4 regions of the Ramlibacter agri genome follow, and region 3 is predicted to be linked to each of the others. Evidence: predicted binding sites of a transcription regulator. Region 3 holds the regulator's gene; each other region holds the start of a gene.
The links. Region 3 encodes sigma-54, which starts transcription at its own class of promoters, with help from an activator protein. Its sites were predicted from a motif close to TGGCANGNAANCTGCTTT; they were not measured.
Positions count from the first base shown of each region.

Region 1: the regulator sigma-54 is predicted to act here: its motif matches at 2,447-2,464, upstream of HHL11_RS07265 (urease subunit gamma).
Region 2: the regulator sigma-54 is predicted to act here: its motif matches at 2,848-2,865, upstream of HHL11_RS02495 (pilin).
Region 4: the regulator sigma-54 is predicted to act here: its motif matches at 2,357-2,374, upstream of HHL11_RS22080 (CmpA/NrtA family ABC transporter substrate-binding protein).

Region 1 is NZ_JABBFX010000001.1:1,499,042-1,503,673, forward strand. It holds gene ureC (urease subunit alpha) at 1-1,185, opposite strand, end outside; gene HHL11_RS07255 (urease subunit beta) at 1,185-1,490, opposite strand; gene HHL11_RS07260 (HupE/UreJ family protein) at 1,547-2,122, opposite strand; gene HHL11_RS07265 (urease subunit gamma) at 2,129-2,431, opposite strand; gene HHL11_RS07270 (hybrid sensor histidine kinase/response regulator) at 2,643-4,632, shown strand, end outside.
Region 2 is NZ_JABBFX010000001.1:496,159-500,790, forward strand. It holds gene HHL11_RS02480 (polyamine aminopropyltransferase) at 1-48, shown strand, start outside; gene HHL11_RS02485 (FAD-dependent oxidoreductase) at 45-1,586, shown strand; gene HHL11_RS02490 (enoyl-CoA hydratase/isomerase family protein) at 1,583-2,263, opposite strand; gene HHL11_RS02495 (pilin) at 2,309-2,824, opposite strand; gene HHL11_RS02500 (aminopeptidase P N-terminal domain-containing protein) at 3,022-4,419, opposite strand; gene HHL11_RS02505 (ankyrin repeat domain-containing protein) at 4,416-4,632, opposite strand, start outside.
Region 3 is NZ_JABBFX010000001.1:24,326-28,957, forward strand. It holds gene HHL11_RS00165 (PIN domain-containing protein) at 1-226, opposite strand, end outside; gene HHL11_RS00170 (THUMP domain-containing protein) at 247-1,464, opposite strand; gene HHL11_RS00175 (RNA polymerase factor sigma-54) at 1,461-3,038, opposite strand; gene lptB (LPS export ABC transporter ATP-binding protein) at 3,061-3,855, opposite strand; gene lptA (lipopolysaccharide transport periplasmic protein LptA) at 3,855-4,484, opposite strand; gene HHL11_RS00190 (methyl-accepting chemotaxis protein) at 4,611-4,632, opposite strand, start outside.
Region 4 is NZ_JABBFX010000002.1:742,819-747,450, forward strand. It holds gene HHL11_RS22065 (LysR family transcriptional regulator) at 1-29, shown strand, start outside; gene tsaD (tRNA (adenosine(37)-N6)-threonylcarbamoyltransferase complex transferase subunit TsaD) at 37-1,071, opposite strand; gene HHL11_RS22075 (nitrate regulatory protein) at 1,119-2,330, shown strand; gene HHL11_RS22080 (CmpA/NrtA family ABC transporter substrate-binding protein) at 2,512-3,789, shown strand; gene ntrB (nitrate ABC transporter permease) at 3,800-4,632, shown strand, end outside.

The DNA of each region.
Region 1 (4,632 bases), 1.5 Mb from region 3:
GCCCGGCAGCTTGCCGCGCTGCAGCTTCATCTTGTGCGCAGTCTGCCAGCAGCGCAGCACCACCTCGCCCACGCGGCCCATGGCCTGCGAGTCGCTGCTGAACATGCTGATCGCGCCCAGGTCGTGGAGGATGTCCTCGGCCGCGATCGTTTCCTTGCGGATGCGGCTCTCCGCGAACGCCAGGTCTTCCGGGATCGCGGGGTCGAGGTGGTGGCACACCATCAGCATGTCCACGTGCTCGTCCAGCGTGTTCACCGTGTAGGGCATCGTCGGGTTGGTCGACGAGGGCAGGAAGTTGGCCTCGCCCACCACGCGCAGGATGTCCGGCGCGTGGCCGCCGCCGGCGCCCTCGGTGTGGAAGGCGCACAGGCCGCGTCCTTTGGTGGCCGCGATCGTGTTCTCGACGAAGCCGGATTCGTTGAGCGTGTCGGAGTGGATGGCGACTTGCACTTCCATCTCGTCCGCCACGTCCAGGCAGTTGCTGATGGCCGAGGGCGTGGTGCCCCAGTCCTCGTGCAGCTTCAGGCCGATGACGCCGGCCTCCACCTGTTCGCGCAGCGCCTGCGGCAGGCTGGCGTTGCCCTTGCCCATGAAGCCCAGGTTCATCGGGAAGGCATCGGCAGCCTGCAGCATGCGCTCGATGTTCCACGGTCCCGGCGTGCAGGTGGTGGCGAAGGTGCCGGTGGCCGGGCCGGTGCCGCCGCCGAACATGGTGGTGACGCCGGAAGCCAGCGCTTCCTCGATCTGCTGCGGGCAGATGAAGTGGATGTGGCTGTCGATGGCGCCGGCCGTGACGATGGAGCCTTCGCAACTGATGATCTCGGTGCCCGGGCCGATGACGATGTCCACGCCCGGCTGCGTGTCGGGGTTGCCGGCCTTGCCGATGGCGGCGATGCGGCCGCCCTTCAAGCCGATGTCGGCCTTGACGATGCCCCAGTGGTCGATGATCAGCGCGTTGGTCAGCACCGTGTCCATCGCACCCTGGGCATTGGTGCGCTGGGACTGCGCCATGCCGTCGCGGATGGTCTTGCCGCCGCCGAACTTGACCTCTTCGCCGTAGCCGCCGGCACGCAGGGTGTAGTCGTCCTCGACTTCGATCACCAGCTCGGTGTCGGCGAGGCGGATGCGGTCACCCTTGGTGGGCCCGAACATTTCCGCGTAGGCGCGGCGGGGAATGGTGGCCATCAGACTTTTCCTTGCACCAAGCCGCGGAAGCCGTGGATGACGCGGTCGCCGGCGAAGTCCACCAGCTCCACCGTTCGCTGCTGGCCCGGCTCGAAGCGCACCGCGTTGCCGGAAGCGATGTTCAGGCGCATGCCCTTGGCTGCTGCGCGGTCGAACTGCAGCGCGCCGTTGGTCTCGGCGAAGTGGTAATGCGAGCCGACCTGGATCGGCCGGTCGGCGGTGTTCTGCACCGCCAGCGTGACGGTGCGGCGGCCCGCGTTGAGCGCGTGGTCGCCGGCATCGGTGAACAGTTCGCCCGGGGTCATTCAGCAACCTCCATGCTGCGCATTGCGGTATTCGCCCTTGGGGCGGCCCGGCGGGCTCATGCCAGGCGGGCCAGCAGGGTGGCGCCCAGCAGGGCGACGCCGCTTCCCGACACCACCGGCAGCCAGCGATGGCGCGCCAGCACCAGCCGGCCCAGCGCGATGCCGGTAGCATGCAGCAGCGCGGTGGCGAGCACCATGCCGGCGAGCGCGGCACCGCCGCCTTCGGCCAGCTCGAAGCCGTGCGCGGCGCCGTGGAAGAAGGCAAAGCCGCCGGCCAGCGCCGCCGCGGCGGCCAGCGGCAGCCGGCGCTGCGTGGCCACCAGCAGGCCCAGCGCCAGCAGCGAAGCGGCGATCATGGGTTCGACGGCCGGAACCTGCAGGCCGGCGAAGCCGGCCAGCGCGCCGGCGAGCAGCGTCCCGACGAAGGCCGCGGGCGCCAGCCACACCGGCCGCACGGCCAGGGCGCTCCACAAGCCCACGGCGACCATCGCCGCCAGGTGGTCGAAGCCGGTCAACGGGTGCACGAAGCCGGCGAGGAAGCCCGCGTGCGTATGCGGCGTGTCACCGTTGTGGGCCTGGGCGGCGGTGGCGAGCAGGGCGGCCGCAGCCAGCCAGAAGGTTCTTGTTTTCATGGCGGTTCAGACGATGGGTTGATGCACGGTGACCAGCTTGGTGCCGTCGGGGAAGGTGGCTTCGACCTGGATCTCGGGGATCATTTCGGCCACGCCTTCCATGACGTCTTCGCGGGTGAGGACGGTCCGGCCTTCGCTCATGAGTTGCGCGACGCTCCTGCCATCGCGCGCGCCCTCCATGACGGCGGCCGAAATCAGGGCCATCGCCTCGGGGTAGTTGAGCCTGAGGCCACGGGCGCGGCGCCGTTCCGCCAGCAGGGCGGCGGTGAACAGCAGCAGCTTGTCTTTCTCGCGGGGCGTGAGTTCCATGGTGTGAACCATCCTAGTGCAAGTCCCGGGCCAAGGTGAGATTTCCAATGCGGACTTCCGGAAGGCAGGACTTCCGAACGCAAAGGACGCGAAAGCTACGCAAAGGACGCAAAAGAAAATCAAAGGACTTTTTTGCGTCCTTTGCGCCCCTTTGCGTCTTTTGCGTTCGGAAGTCCTGCAGTTCGGAAGCCCGTCTTCCCCGGCACGAAAGATGCAGCTCGGTTGCGTGAGCCAGTCCCACCCCATCCCCCAGCAGGTCGTCAAGGTGCGCCGCGACTACAACAGTTGGGTCGCCAGCGAGACGATGGAGGACTACGCCCTGCGCTACACGCCGCAGCGCTTCCGGCGCTGGTCGGCCTTCCGCGTGGCCAACACCGCTTTCGGCGCGGCGTCCTTCCTGGTGCTGGAGGCCGTGGGTGCGACCTTGCTGGTGCAGTACGGCTTCCTCAATGCCTTCTGGGCGATCCTGGCCACGGGCTTCATCATCTTCGTCGCCGGCTTGCCGATCAGCATCTACGCGGCCCGCTACGGCGTCGACATGGACCTGCTGACGCGCGGCGCCGGCTTCGGCTACATCGGGTCGACGCTCACCTCGCTGATCTACGCCAGCTTCACCTTCATCTTCTTCGCGCTGGAAGCGGCGGTGATGGCCTATGCGCTGGACCTCGCGCTGGGCATCCCGCCCACCTGGGGCTACCTGGCCTGCGCGCTCGTCGTGATCCCGTTGGTGACGCACGGGGTGTCCGCCATCAGCCGCTTGCAGGCCTGGACCCAGCCCCTGTGGCTGGTGATGCTGGTGGTGCCTTTCGCCTTCGTCCTGGCGCGCGATCCTGGTGCATTTGCCGGAATCCTGCACTATGCCGGTGAGAAATCGCAGGCTGGCGGCTTCGAGCTGCACTTGTTTGGTGCCGCCCTGACCGTGGGCATCGCCCTCATCACGCAGATGGGCGAGCAGGCCGACTACCTGCGCTTCATGCCGGCGCGCACCGCGGCCAACCGGCGCGCCTGGTGGGCGGGCGTGCTGGCGGGCGGCCCGGGCTGGGTGGTGCTGGGCGTGGTCAAGATGCTGGGGGGCGCGCTGCTCGCCTACCTCGCGATCAAGCACATGGTGCCGACGGACCGCGCGGTCGACCCGAACCAGATGTACCTGGCTGCCTACGAGTACGTGTTCCCGCACTACGGGTGGGCGGTGGCGGCGACTGCGGCCTTCGTCGTGATCTCGCAGCTGAAGATCAACGTCACCAACGCCTATGCGGGCTCGCTGGCCTGGTCCAACTTCTTCTCGCGCGTCACGCACAGCCACCCGGGCCGCGTGGTGTGGGTGCTGTTCAACACGCTCATCGCCTTCATGCTGATGGAGATGAACGTGTTCGAGGCGCTGGGCGACGTGCTGGGGCTGTACTCCAACATCGCCATCGCCTGGATGATGGCCGTGGTGGCCGACCTGGTGGTGAACAAGCCGCTGGGGCTGTCGCCCAAGGGCATCGAGTTCAAGCGCGCCTACCTGTACGACATCAACCCGGTGGGCGTGGGCGCGATGGCGCTGGCTTCGGCGGTGTCCATCAGCGCCTACCTGGGCGTGTTCGGGCCCATGGCGCAGGCGTTTTCGGCGTTGATTGCGATGGGCGTGGCGTTCGTGGCCGCGCCTCTGATCGCGTGGGGGACGAAAGGGCGGTATTACATCGCGCGTGGCGCCGACAGCGACGCCCGTAGGGTGCGCAGCTCCGCTGCGCACCTCGCGACGCAACGCTGCGTCATCTGCGAGCGCGATTACGAAGGCCCCGACATGGCCCACTGCCCGGCCTACCGCGGACCGATCTGCTCGCTGTGCTGCACGCTCGACGCGCGCTGCGGCGACCTGTGCAAGCCGCAGGCGAGCCTGTCCGCGCAGTGGTCTGGCGCGCTGCGGGCGCTGCTGCCGCGCCGTGCCTGGCCTTACCTGGATACCGGCCTGGGCCACTTCCTGCTGTTGATGCTGGTGATCGCGCCATTGCTGGCGGCGCTGTTCGGCTTGCTGTACCACCAGGAGATGGCCTCCGCCGTGCCGGGCGGCGAGCCGGGCTGGATGGCGCACGGCACCTTGCGCGCCACCTTCGTCAAGGCTTACTGCGCGCTGCTGGTGGTGGCGGGCATCGTCGCCTGGTGGCTGGTGCTGGCGCACAAGAGCCGGCAGGTGGCGCAGGAGGAATCCAACCGCCAGA
Region 2 (4,632 bases), 470 kb from region 3:
GTGCTCGTGACGACCTACGAGCGCGAGTGGGGCAAGGTCGGACCGTGAGCATCACGCGCCGCGGCGCACTGTTTGCGGGGGCCGCGGCGCTCGCCGGCTGCGAGCGCCCGCCCGAGGTCACCGGCGGCTTCGCCGGCGCCAGCTTCACGCGCGGCCACGTGTTGCGCGACCTGAAGAGCGCGCCGGAGCCGGCCGTCTCGCGCCGGGCCGACGTCGTGATCGCCGGCGCGGGCATCGCCGGCCTGGCCGCCGCTCGTGCATTGCGCCAGCGCCATGTCGAGGATTTCGTGCTGCTGGATCTCGAGGACCAGCCCGGTGGCAATGCGCGCGGCTCGCAAGTGAAGGGCATCGGCTGCCCGCTGGGTGCGCACTACCTGCCGGTGCCTTCCGACGATGCCCCGGAGGTGCAGCAGCTGCTGGAGGAACTGGGACTGCGCAAGCGCGTCGCCGGCCGCTGGCAGTACGACGAACGCCACCTGTGCCACGCGCCGCAGGAGCGCCTGTTCTTCCAGGGCAGCTGGCAGGACGGCCTGCTGCCCCTGAACGGCGTCGGCGCGTCGACGCTGGCGCACTACCAGCGCTTCGCGTGCGAAGTGGAGGCGGCGCGCAAGACCGGCGCCTTCCGCATCCCGCAGCGCAGCCACGTGGGCCTGCGCGCCTGGGACGGCGAGACTTTCGCGCAATGGCTGGACCGGCAGGAACTCACCGACCCGCAGCTGCGCTGGTACCTGGACTACTGCTGCCGCGACGACTTCGGCGCCGGGCTCTCGACGGTCGCGGCCTGGGCGGGCCTGCACTACTTCGCCGCGCGCCACGGCTTCCATCCGCCGGGCGCGGACGAAGGCGGCGAGCGCGAGCAGCTGCTCACCTGGCCCGAGGGCAACGGCTGGCTGGTGAATGCGCTGGCCGCGCCACTGGGCGACCGCTTCCGTGGCGGCCAGCTGGTGCTGCGCATTTCGGAGCGGCCGAACGGCGTGGCGGTGGACGTGCTGGACACCCAGGCGCAGCGCGTGGAGCGCTGGCTGGCACAGCGTTGCATCGTCGCGCTGCCCGCCTTTGTCGCGGCCCGCGTCGTCGAGTCGCCGCCGGCGCCGTTGCAGGCGCTGGCCGCCCGCACGCGCTATGCGCCCTGGGTGGTCGCCAACCTGCACTTGTCAGGGCCGCTCGCCGAAGCGCCGGGCATGCCGGCCTGCTGGGACAACGTCCTGTACGGCGCCGGCAGCCTGGGCTACGTGGTCGCCACCCACCAGGACCTGAACCCCGTGCCCGGGCCCACCGTGCTTACCTGGTACTGCGCACCCGGCGAGGCTGCGCGGCCGGAGCTGCTTTCCGCGCCGTGGACCCAGTGGCGCGACCGCATCTTGGAGGAGCTCTCGGTGCCGCATCCAGACCTGCGTGCCAGGCTCACCCACGTGGAGGTCGCGCGGCATGGGCATGCGATGCCCATTCCCGTGCCGGGGGCCATCAGTGCATGGACTGCGCCGCCGGATTCGGCGCGGATGCAGTACGCGCACGGCGATTGGGCGGGCTATTCGATCTTCGAGGAGGCGTTCACCCTCGGGCACCGCGCCGGCGCGCGAAGCTAGTGACCAAGCCGCCCGTGCGCCTGTGCTTCGCGGGCCAGCACGGAGCTGAAAGTCCCGAGCGCTTCCTTGTGCAGCAAGCGCTTGATCTCGCCGACGACGGTGGGGTCGGCCTGCGCCAGCTGCGTGGCGATGGCGAGCGCTTCCTCCCGCGCGTCCTCCGCCAGCTTCCACACGAGCCCCCAGCGTTCCGCCTCTTCGGCGGTAAGGGGCTGCCCAAGCAGCAGCGCACCCTTGGCGCGCGCGAGGCCCACCTTGCGCGGCAACAGCGCGAACACGCCGCCGGTGCCGAACAGGCCGACGTTCACCTCAGGCAGCTGGAAGCGCGCATCGCGCGCCGCCACCACGATGTCGCAGGCGAGCAGCAGCTCCAGGCTGGCGCCGACGGCCCAACCCTGGCAGGCGGCGACCACCGGCTTCGCGCCATCGACCCAGGCCGCGGCCAGCTGCTGCAGCACTGCCACGAATTCCGGCGTGGGCGGCTCGTCGCGGTCCTTGCCGGCGCAGAAGGCACGGCCTGCTGCGGTGAGGAACAGCACGCGCACGGACTCGTCTTCCTGCGCGGCGCACACGGCCTCCAGCAGCGCGGAAGCGAGCGGTTGCGTGAGCGCATTCAGGCGCTCGGGGCGGTCGAGACGGAGCTCGCACACGCCCGGGGCCGGGGTGAGGCGAGTGAGCATGCCGGGAGCCGCGGTGCGCCTTGCGGGCTCTCCGCGGCCGGTGGGTTACTGGTAGGTGTCCGAAGAGACGCCGGTCGTGTCCGAATGGCAGTTGCCTGGCAGCGCATTGCGCACCGGCTGCCAGTCGGAGCCGCAGGTCCAGCCGCGCACGCTCTTGCCCAGGTCGTTGGGCGTGGTCATGAACCCGCCGTCGACACGGGTCGGGATCAGGTAGATGTGCCGGCCGTCCACCAGGCCGTCCAGGTTCTGGATCGTCACCTGGATCACGCCGTTCGAGGAGGTCTTCACCGAGCTGGCGTAGTTGGTGCCGGCGGTCGGGCTTTCGCAGCCCCAGCTGCCGGGGTTGGGCGCACTATCGCGCACCAGGTAGTTTTCGCTGACCGCCGTCTTGCAGTTGGTGCCGGCCATGACGACTTCGGAAATGCGCGCCCTGCGGGTGTAGTCCCGCATCTGCGCCAGCGCGATCGACGACAGGACGGCAAGGATGCACATGCTGATGATCAATTCGACCAGCGTGAACCCCTGCTGCCGCTTTTGCTTGAACCCTACCTTGCTTTTCATGACTTCACCTCGCGAGGTAACTCAAGGCAACTGCCGTGCCAAGCAGTTCCTGTGCAGTAAGTCACGCCCGGCGGGCTCCCAATTGACATTTTGTGGCAACTTGGGAGTTTTGGGTGCCGAAATTTGAGCCTAAAGCCTGAACGACAGCAGGGGTGCTTAGGGAGGGGGATTAAGGGGCGCCGGGCGGCACCGCGCGGCTAGCCGCGCATCAAGGCTTCGATCTCGTCGGCCTTCACCGGCACGCCGCGGGTGATCAGGTCGCAGCCGGTGGCCGTGACGATGGCGTCGTCCTCGATGCGGATGCCGATGTTGTGGAACTGCTCCGGCACGCCAACGCCTGGGCGCACGTAGATGCCCGGCTCGATGGTCAGCACCATGCCCGGCTGCAGGATGCGGCTCGGACGGTTCTTGATGACCTCGCCCGAAAGCGGGTCGCGCCGTTCGCTGACCTCGCCCGCCTGCCCCGGCTCGACGTAGCTGCCGGCGTCGTGGACGTCCATGCCCAGCCAGTGGCCGGTGCGGTGCATGTAGAAGGGGAAATAGGCGCGCTGCTCGATCACGTCTTCCAGCGAGCCGACCTTGTCGCGATCCAGCAGGCCGACGTCCAGCATGCCCTGCGCCAGCACCTTCACGGCCGCCTCGTGCGGGTCGGTGAAGCGGGCGCCCTGCCGGGTGGCGGCCGCGGCCGCTTCCTGCGAAGCCAGCACGATGTCGTACAGCGCGCGCTGCGGGCCGGTGAACTTGCCGTCGGCCGGGAAGGTGCGGGTGATGTCGCTGGCATAGCCATCGAGCTCGCAGCCGGCGTCGATCAGCACCAGCTCGCCGGCGCGCACGGGCGCCACGTCGGCGCGGTAGTGCAGCACGCAGGCGTTGGCGCCGGCGGCCACGATGGAGCCGTAGGCCGGGTACTGCGAGCCGCCTGCGCGGAATTCGTGCAGCAGTTCGGCGTCCAGGTGGTACTCGCGCACGTCGCGGCCTTCGCGCAGCATGCGGGCGCTGGTCTGCATGGCCCGCACGTGGGCGCGCGCGCTGATGGCGGAGGCGCGGCGCATGATGTCCTGCTCGTGGGCGTCTTTCACCAGGCGCATCTCGTCGAGGACGGCGCACAGGTCACGCTGCTGCTCCGGGCACAGCGCGCCATAGCGCACGCGGGCCCGCACCTGGTTCAGCCAGCCGGCCACCCGCTGTTCCAGCCCGGTGTGGGTGGCGAAGGGGAACCAGACCGTTTCCTGGTTTTCCAGCAGCTTGGGCAACTGCGCGTCCAGTTCGCTGACGGGAAAGGCGGCGTTCACGCCCAGCGCGCCGACCGCGGCCTCGGGGCCCAGGCGATAGCCGTCCCAGATCTCCCGTTCCAGGTCCTTGGGCTGGCAGAACAGCGTGCTGCGGCCGTCGCCGGTGACCACCAGCCACGCGTTCGGCTCGGTGAAGCCGGTCAGGTAGTAGAAGTAGCTGTCGTGCCGGAACAGGAAGTCGGAGTCGCGGTTGCGCTGCCGCTCCGGCGCCGTGGGGATGAGGGCGATGCCGTTGGCCCCGAGTTGGGCCGCCATGCGGGCGCGGCGCTGGGCGTAGACCGAGGTGGGAACGGTGGTGTTCATGGACGTGATTGTGGCGGTTCCGCCCGGTGGGCGGGTGCCCCGCGATGGCCCTGCTGGGCCTTGCGCACCTGGGCCGCCAGCTCGCCCCAGCCGGCTTCGGCGAGCGCATCGGACAGCCTGCGCGGCTCGAGGCCGGACGGCGCCTGCGGATGCTCCACCCGATCCAGCTGCGCCGGGCTGAGGCCACGCACGAAATCCTCGGCCTGGGCGGCG
Region 3 (4,632 bases):
CGTGCAGCTGGGCATGGCGGTCGAAGGCCGCCAGCACGGCATCTGCGTCGCCGACCTTGGGCGCCAGCTTGGGATAGGCCAGCACCCGCGCCAGCTCTTCGCGCATCGCCGCCGTGGCCAGCCAGCGCAACGCGCCCTGCTCCAGCCCTGCGGCCAGCGGCTTCACGCGCTCGTCGCTGAACACGAACAGGTCCAGCACGATGTTGGTGTCAAGAACCAGCTGCATAGGCCACCCCAGAAAAATGCTCACGCATTTTCCTGGGGACCCCGGTCCCGGTTCCTGGCCGAGCCGGCCACCATGTCGAAGCGGAACAGGCGGCATTCGATCGGGCCGTTCCACATGGGCACGCGGCGCGATTCCTTCAGCCGCATGCGCGTGGGCAGCTTCGCGTCCGGCACCAGCACCCAGGCGGTCCAGCCGGCGTAGTTCTTCTTCCAGTGCGAAGCGAGCTGGGTGAAGAAATCGCCACCCTGCTCGGTCTGGGCCAGCTCGCGCCCCGGGCGCGCGATGCCGCCCGCCTCGATGCGCTCGCCATAAGGGGGATTGAGCAGCATGACGCCCGGCACGTCGCTGGGCGGCATGCGCTGCAGCGCGTCGCCGCCGCGCAATTGCACTGCCTGCGCCACGCCCGCACGCTCGGCATTGCGCTGCGCGAAGTCGACCATGCGGAAGGCGACGTCGCTGCCGAAGACCGGCGCCGTCGGCGCGCGGCGCGCGGCCTGGGCTTCGGCCTTCAAGGCCTGCCAGTCGGCCGCCTTGTGCGGGCGCAGGCGCTCGAAGCCGAACCGACGCAGCGAACCCGGCGCGATGTTGCAGGCGATCTGCGCCGCTTCGATCGCGATCGTGCCGCTGCCGCAGCAGGGGTCGTACAGCGGCACGGTCGCGTCCCAGCCGCTCGCGGCCAGCATGGCGGCGGCCAGCGTCTCCTTCAGCGGGGCCTCGCCCTTGTCCTCGCGCCAGCCGCGCTTGAACAGCGGCTCGCCGGAGCTGTCGATGTACAGCGTCAGGCTCTCGGCCGCGAGGTGCCCGAACACGCGCACGGCCGGCCGCTGCGTGTCGACGTCGGGCCGCACGCCGCCGCGGTTGCGGAAGCGGTCGGCGACCGCGTCCTTGATGCGCAGCGCGGCGAAATTGAGGCTCTTCAGCGGGCTCTGGTGCGACGTCAGCTCGATCTTGAAGCTCTCGCGCGGCGTGAACCAGTCTTCCCAGGCGACGTTGCTGGCGGCTTCGTAGATGTCCTGTTCGGCGCGATAGGGCCCGTGCCACAGCTGCACCAGCACGCGCTGGGCGAGCCGGCTGTGCAGGTTGAGCTGCATCACCTCGGGCCAGCCGGCCACGAGCTGCACGCCGCCACGGGCCGTGCGCAGGTCGCGCGCGCGCGCGCCGCAGATGCGGGCGACTTCCTCGGCCAGATAGCCTTCCACCCCGCTGGCGCAGGGCAGGAATAAATTGAGAGCGTTCACAGTTCCTTGCGGAGGTTGGCCGGCGCGATGCGCAGCGCCTCGCGATACTTGGCGACGGTGCGGCGCGCGCACTCGATCCCCTGCTCCTTGAGCATCTCGGAGATCTGGCTGTCGGACAGCGGTTTCTTGGCGTTTTCGGCGGCGACGAACTGCTTGATCAGCGCGCGCACCGCGGTGCTGGACGCGTTGCCGCCGGTCTCGGTGCCCAGCGCCGAGCCGAAGAAGTACTTCAGCTCGAAGGTGCCGAAGGGCGTGGACATGTACTTGGCCGTGGTCACGCGCGAGATGGTGGACTCGTGCAGGCCCAGTTCATCGGCGATCTCGCGCAGCACCAGCGGCCGCATGGCGAGTTCGCCGTGCACGAAGAAGTTGTGCTGGCGCTCCACGATGGCGCTGGAGACGCGCAGGATGGTGTCGAAACGCTGCTGGATGTTCTTGATGAACCAGCGCGCCTCCTGCAGCCGCTGCTGCAGCGCCTGGTGGCCTTCGCCGCGGTGCGCCTTGAGCGCGCCGGCATAGACGTCGTGCACGCGCAGGCGCGGCACCACGTCGGGATTCAGCTGCACGCGGAAGCTGGCGCGCGAACTGCGGCCGGCCTTCGTCACCAGCACGTCGGGCACGATGATGTTGCGCTCGACGTCGACGAAGCGGCGCCCCGGCTTGGGCTCCAGCCGCGTGATCAGCGCGATGGCGCCCTTGACCCGGGGCTCGGTCTCGCCGGTCAGCTGCGCCAGGCGCTTGACGTCGCGCCGCGCCAGCAGGTCGATGGGCTGGCTGCACACGCGGATCGCGACCGGGTAGACCTCGTCGTCCGGCGCGTCCTGCTGCAGCGAGCGCAGCTGCAGCATCAGGCATTCGGCCAGGTTGCGCGCGCCCACGCCGGGCGGGTCCAGGCTTTGCAGCAGGCGCAGCGCCACCGTGAAGCGGTGCACCAGCTCTTCCTGCTGCTCGAGGTCTTGCGGCGCCAGGCTGGCGGCCAGGGCCTCCAGCGGCTCTTCCAGGTAGCCATCGTCGTTCAGCGACTCGACCAGGTAGCGCAGCGCCGCCCGGTCTTCCTCGCCCAGGCGCAAGGCCAGCGCCTGGCGATGCAGCCAGGATTGCAGCGACTCGTTGCCGCGCGCGAGCTCGGTGGCGTCGACGTCGTCGTCATCGCCCTGCGACTTGCGGGCCGGCGCCTCGCCGCCCCATTCGCCGTCGTCGGGCACGGTTTCGGTGCTGCCGTCGCCGTCCCAGTTCGGTTCGCTGCTGTCGCCGTCGGAGGCATCGCCGTCACTGTCCGAAGCGGAGCTGGCGCTGCTGTCGGAGGCGGAGCTGCTGCTGTCGTGGCCGTTGGCGGCCTGCGCCACCGGGTCGGATTCGTGTTCGTCGGCGGCCGGCCGCGTGTCGGCCTGGGCGACGCCGAACTCCTCCGGCCCTTCCTCGATGTTCACTTCGAGGAAGGGGTTGTCGTCCAGCATCTGCTGGATTTCCTGGCCGAGTTCCAGCGTGGACAGTTGCAGCAGGCGGATCGACTGTTGCAACTGGGGCGTCAGCGCCAGGTGCTGCGAGACGCGAAGGGAGAGGCCCTGCTTCATGGGTACTGCTTCGAAGCGGCCGTCACATTCGGAAGTGCTCGCCGAGGTACACCCGGCGGACGTCCGCGTTGTTCACGATTTCGGCGGGCGTGCCCTGCGCCAGCACGCGGCCCTCGCTGATGATGTAGGCGTGGTCGCAGATGCCCAGCGTCTCGCGCACGTTGTGGTCGGTGATGAGCACGCCGATGCCGCGCGACTTCAGGAAGCCGATGATGCGCTGGATCTCGATCACGGCGATCGGGTCGATGCCGGCGAAGGGTTCGTCCAGCAGGATGAAGCGCGGCTGCGTGGCCAGCGCGCGGGCGATCTCGACGCGGCGGCGTTCGCCGCCGGACAGCGCCAGCGCCGGCGAATCGCGCAGGTGGTCGACGCGCAGGTCCTGCAGCAGGTCGGTCAGGCGGCGCTCGATCTCGGCCGAGGGCAGCGACTTGCCGTCCGGGCCGCGCTGCAGTTCCAGCACGGCGCGCACGTTGTCCTGCACGTTCAGCTTGCGGAAGATCGACGCTTCCTGCGGCAGGTAGGACAGGCCCAGGCGCGAACGGCGGTGGATCGGCATGTCCTCCACCGGGCGGCCGTCGATGGAGATCTCGCCGCCGTCGGCCCGCACCAGGCCGACGATCATGTAGAACGAGGTGGTCTTGCCGGCGCCGTTGGGGCCCAGCAGGCCCACGACCTCGCCTTTTTCGACGGCCAGCGACACGTCCTGCACCACCTTGCGGCCGCCATAGGACTTGCGCAGGTGGCGCGCCTCCAGGCGGCTGGTTTCGGTCGCGGCCTGCGCGGGCGCTTCGCGCGACGCGAGTTCGGCGTCGCCCATCAACGCTTCTCCCCTCCCAGGGTGCTGCTCTGGCGCAGTTTGGTGGCCGGGGCGGCGGGCGCGGCCGGCGCGGATGCGCCCGGCTTGGGCCCGATGGTCGCGCGCACGCGGCCACCCGGGTTGGACGGGGTCGCCCCGCCGGGGTTGCCGTCCACGTTGAACTGCTCGGTGGTGTTGTTGTAGGTGATGACGGCGCCGGAGGTCTCGTCGCTGAGCTCGGTGCCGCGGTAGCGCCGCATCTCGGCGCGGCCGATGAATTTCACGCGGTCGGCCTTGCCGTCGTATTCGATGGTCTCGCCTTCGCCTTCGATCCACTCGTCGACGCCTTCGCGCTTCTGGCGGAAGAAGGCCCGCTGGCCCGGCGCGGCGGTCACCACGCCGAACTGGTAGCCCTCGGGGTCCTGTTTGACGTTGATCTTGGCCCCGCGAATGATGATGGTGCCCTTGGTCACCACCACGTTGCCGGTGAAGACGCTGGTCTGGTTCAGGTCGTCATAACGCAGCGCATCCGCCTCCACGTTCATGGGCTTGGTGCTGTCGGCCTTTTCCGCGCGGGCGGGAACGGCAGCGAGGGTCGACGCGATGGCCAGGGCCATCAGCAGGGCGCGCAGGACGTGGTTCTTGTTCATAAAGGCACGAAACTTGCTCCGCATTCTATCGGCAAGCCATGCCCCCGGCTCATGACGGGCTTACGGCCGGCGCGGCATGGCGCCACCCCGGAACAATTTCATGGGAAGCCGGCGCCAGGCGGCATCCTAGGCTGCCTGGGCCGCCCCG
Region 4 (4,632 bases), on a different contig from region 3:
ATTTCTGGCAGGAGTGGTTCGGCCGGTGACCGCCGTTTACGCGTGGATGTCCTGCAGCGGCCACCGCGGCCGCACGTCGAAGGCGTAATCCGCCACGGCTTCCTGTACGCCCGACTGCAGCCGCATCGCCGCGGCCAGCGCGATCATCGCGCCGTTGTCGGTGCACAGCGCCAGTTCCGGGTAGTGCACGCGCACGCCCCGCTTCGCGCAGGCCGCGTTCAGCTGCGCACGCAGCCGCCGGTTGGCGCCCACGCCACCGGCCACCACGATGCGTTGCAGCCCGCTCGCGTCCAGCGCCATCATCGATTTCTTCACCAGCACGTCCACGATGGCCGCCTCGGTCGAGGCCGCCAGGTCCGCCTTGCGCGCCTGCATCTGGTCGGCCAGCTTGTGCGTCTGCGTCAGCACCGCCGTCTTCAGGCCGGCGAAGGAGAAATCGAGGTCGCCGCTGTGCAGCAGCGGCCGCGGCAGCTTGAAAGCCGCGGGATCGCCCTGCTGCGCCAGTTTCGACAAGGCCGGGCCGCCCGGATAACCCAGGCCCAGCAGCTTGGCTGACTTGTCGAAGGCTTCGCCGGCGGCATCGTCGATGGTCTCGCCCAGCAGCGTGTAGCGGCCGACGCCGTCCACCTGCATCAGCTGCGTGTGGCCGCCGGACACCAGCAGCGCCACGAAAGGAAACTCCGGCGGGTCGGCACTGAGGAAGGGCGACAGCAGGTGGCCTTCCAGGTGGTGCACGCCCAGCACCGGCTTGCCCAGCGCCGCGCCCATGGCACAGGCCACGCCCGCGCCCACCAGCAGCGCGCCGGCCAGGCCCGGCCCACGGGTGTAGGCCACGACGTCGATGTCGGCGACGGTGCGGCCGGCCTCGTCCAGCACCTGCTGCGCGAGCGGCAGCACGCGCCGGATGTGGTCGCGGCTGGCCAGTTCCGGCACCACGCCGCCATAGGCCTGGTGCATCTCGATCTGGCTGTGCAGCGCGTGCGCCAGCAGCGCCGGCACGGGCTGGCCGCCGGTTTGCACCAGCGCCACGCCGGTCTCGTCGCAGGAGGATTCGATGCCGAGCACGATCATGCGGCGAGTTTAGCCCCGGCATGCTTGTTGCTGCTGTCCGGGGGTCAATGCGATCCGGATCCAGCTTCCTCCTTGCCGCCCGCCAGTGCGAGATCGCCGAGCTCGAGCAGCTCGGGCGCACCGGCGAGCTTGTCGGCGCCATCGGGCGCTTCATCCACGCGCTGCAGCGCGAGCGCGGCATTTCCAACATCTACCTCGTCTCCCAGGGCCGGCGCTTCGCCACGCAGCGCGTGACGCAGGTGGACGAATGCGCTGTCGTGGAGCAGGAAGCGCGGGGCCGCTTCGACGAGCTCGACACCGAAGCCACGCGCGTGCGCAACGGTTCGCGCCTGTTCAGTCGCATCGCCTTCGTGCTGCACGGCCTGGACGGGCTGCCCGCGCTGCGCGAGCGCGTCGCCACGCGCGAACTCTCGCCCGCGGACGCCTCGGCGGCCTACACGCGGCTGGTGAACGGCCTGCTGGCGGTGGTGTTCGAAGCGGCCGATGCCGCCACCGACCCCGAGATCTCGCGCGCGCTGGTGGCGCTGTTCAACTTCATGCAGGGCAAGGAGTTCGCCGGCCAGGAGCGCGCTTTCGGTGCGCGCGCCTTCGCCGGCGGCGGCATCGACGCGGCCGGGCAGCAGCAATGGCAGCACCTGATCGAGTCGCAGCAAGCCTGCCTGCAGGTGTTCGCCGCTTTCTCCGAGGCGGCGGTGCTGCAGGCCGAACAAGCCGGGCGCGACGTGCTGGCCCTGGCCGAAGTGGAGCGCATGCGCCGCGTGGGCTGCACCGGGCACATCCTCGACCCTGAGCTGAGCCACGCCTGGTACGAATGGGCCACGCGCCGCATCGACGCGATGCGGGCCATGGAGGACGTGCTGGCCGGCCACCTGCAGCGCCTGTGCGCGAGCCGCATCGAGCGCGCCCGAGACGAACTGCGCGACCAGCGAGCGCTGCTGGCCGAACTTTCGCAGCAGGCGGCGAGCGCCGCCGCCCCGGCCCCGTACGGCCCGCACCTGGAACGCTCGATCCTCGAACTGGTGCAGGAGCAGTCGCAACGCCTGCAGGCCATGGGCGACGAGCTCGATGCGGTCCGCGCCTCGCTCAACGAACGCAAGGCCGTCGAGCGCGCCAAGGGCCTGCTGATGGCGCACCGCGCGATGAGCGAGGACGAGGCGTACAAGACCCTGCGCCAGATGGCCATGAACCAGAACCGGCGGCTGGTCGACGTGGCGCAGGCGGTGCTGTCGCTGGCGGACGTGTTGCCGGGGGTGCGCTGAGGCGCACTGTTGCGGTGCACAAACGCTGGCACGCCTCCTGCTAACCACTGGGTAACGCACGCCAACGTCGGCGCGCGATCAGGTTTCCCGAATCCGGACAACGGCGTCCATCCCGCGTGCGCGAGCAGGCGGTCGATGGGCGCCGTTTCTTTTTTGTTTCTTCGCAACCCTGGAGCACAAGATGCAAGACCTCTCCCGCCGCACCGTCCTCAAAGGCGCCGCCCTCGCCGCCGGCTTCCCCGGCATCGTCATGGCGCAAGGCACCACGCTGGAGACCAAGGCCGCCAAGCTGGGCTTCATCGCGCTCACCGACGCCGCCCCGCTGTTCGTGGCCGACGAGAAGGGCTTCTTCAAGAAGCACGGCATGACGGAGGTCGAAGTCCTCAAGCAATCGTCCTGGGGCACCACGCGCGACAACCTGGTGCTCGGCTCCAGGAGCAACGGCATCGACGGCGCGCACATCCTCACGCCCATGCCCTACCTGCTCACCACCGGCGCCGTCACGCCCAACAACGTGCCGGTGCCGATGGCGATCCTGGCCCGCCTGAACCTGGGCGGCCAGGGCATCTCGGTGGCCAACGAATACAAGGACCTCAAGGTCGGCCTGGACAACAAGGAGTTCGGCAAGGCCCTGCTCGCCAAGCGCGTGAAGACCGGCAAGGCGGTCAACGCCGCCATGACCTTCCCCGGCGGTACGCACGACCTGTGGCTGCGCTACTGGATGGCCGCCGGCGGCGTCGACCCCAACCGCGACATCAACACCATCGTGGTGCCGCCGCCCCAGATGGTGGCCAACATGAAGGTCGGCAGCATGGACACCTTCTGCGTCTGCGAGCCCTGGAACCTGCAGCTCATTCACCAGAAGATCGGCTACACAGCGCTCACCACCAGCGAGCTCTGGATGAACCATCCGGAAAAGGCCTTCGCCATGCGCGCCGACTACGTGCAGGCCAACCCGAACTCCAGCAAGGCGCTGCTGAAGGCGGTGATGGAAGCGCAGATGTTCTGCGAAGACCCCAAGAACCGCGCCGAGGTGGCCGAAATCTGCGCCCGCCGCCGCTGGATCAGCGCGCCGGTGGAAGACATCGTCGACCGCATCAAGGGCGACTTCGACTACGGCAGCGGCCGCGTCGTCAGCAACAGCCCGTTCCAGATGCGCTACTGGAAGGACAACGCCAGCTATCCCTTCCAGAGCCACGACCTGTGGTTCCTCACCGAGAACCAGCGCTGGGGCTACCTGCCCATGAACCTGGACACCAAGGCGCTGATCGCCAAGGTGAACCGCGAGGACCTGTGGCGCGCCGCCGCCAAGGAGCTGGGCGTGGCCGCCAAGGACATCCCCGCCTCCACCTCGCGCGGCGTCGAGAAGTTCTTCGACGGCAAGGTGTTCGACCCGGCCAACCCGAAGAAATACCTCGACAGCCTGGCCGTCAAGAACGTCAAGGGCGCCGCGGCGTGAAGGACAGGACATGAGCACCCTCGAATCCCTTCCCCTCGCGCCGCCGGCCGCGCCCGGCGCGCTGCGCACCTGGGCGGCCAGCCTGGCCCGCGGCTTCATGACCCATGTGCTGCCGCCGCTGGTGATCGTCGGCTTCCTGGTCCTGGTCTGGCAGGTGCTGGGCTCGCGGCCCGGCGCCGCGCTGCCCTCGCCGAGCAAGGTGGTGCAGGACACCTGGGAGCTGATCGTCCATCCCTGGTACGACCACGGCGGCAACGACGTCGGCATCGCCTGGCAGCTGCTCGCCAGCCTGAAGCGCGTGGCCTACGGCTACTCGATCGCGGTGGTGGTCGGCGTCAGCCTGGGCGTGCTGGTGGGCCAGAGCACCTGGGCGCTGCGCGGCCTGGACCCGCTGTTCCAGATCCTGCGCACGGTGCCGCCGCTGGCCTGGCTGCCGATCTCGCTGGCCGGCTTCCGCGACGGCCATCCCTCGGCCATCTTCGTCATCTTCATCACCTCGATCTGGCCGATCATCATCAACACCAGCATCGGCATCCGGAACATCCCGGAGGACTACCGCAACGTGGCGAAGGTGATCCGCCTGAACGGCTACGAGTACTTCGCCAAGATCATGCTGCCGGCCGCCGCGCCTTTCATCTTCTCGGGGCTGCGCATCGGCGTGGGCCTGTCGTGGCTGGCGATCATCGCCGCGGAGATGCTGATCGGCGGCGTGGGCATCGGCTTCTTCATCTGGGACGCCTGGAACAGCTCGCGCCTGAGCGACATCATCCTGGCGCTCCTCTACGTCGGCCTCGTGGGCTTCGCCCTGGACCGCGTCGTCGCCTTCATCGGCCGCAAGGTCAC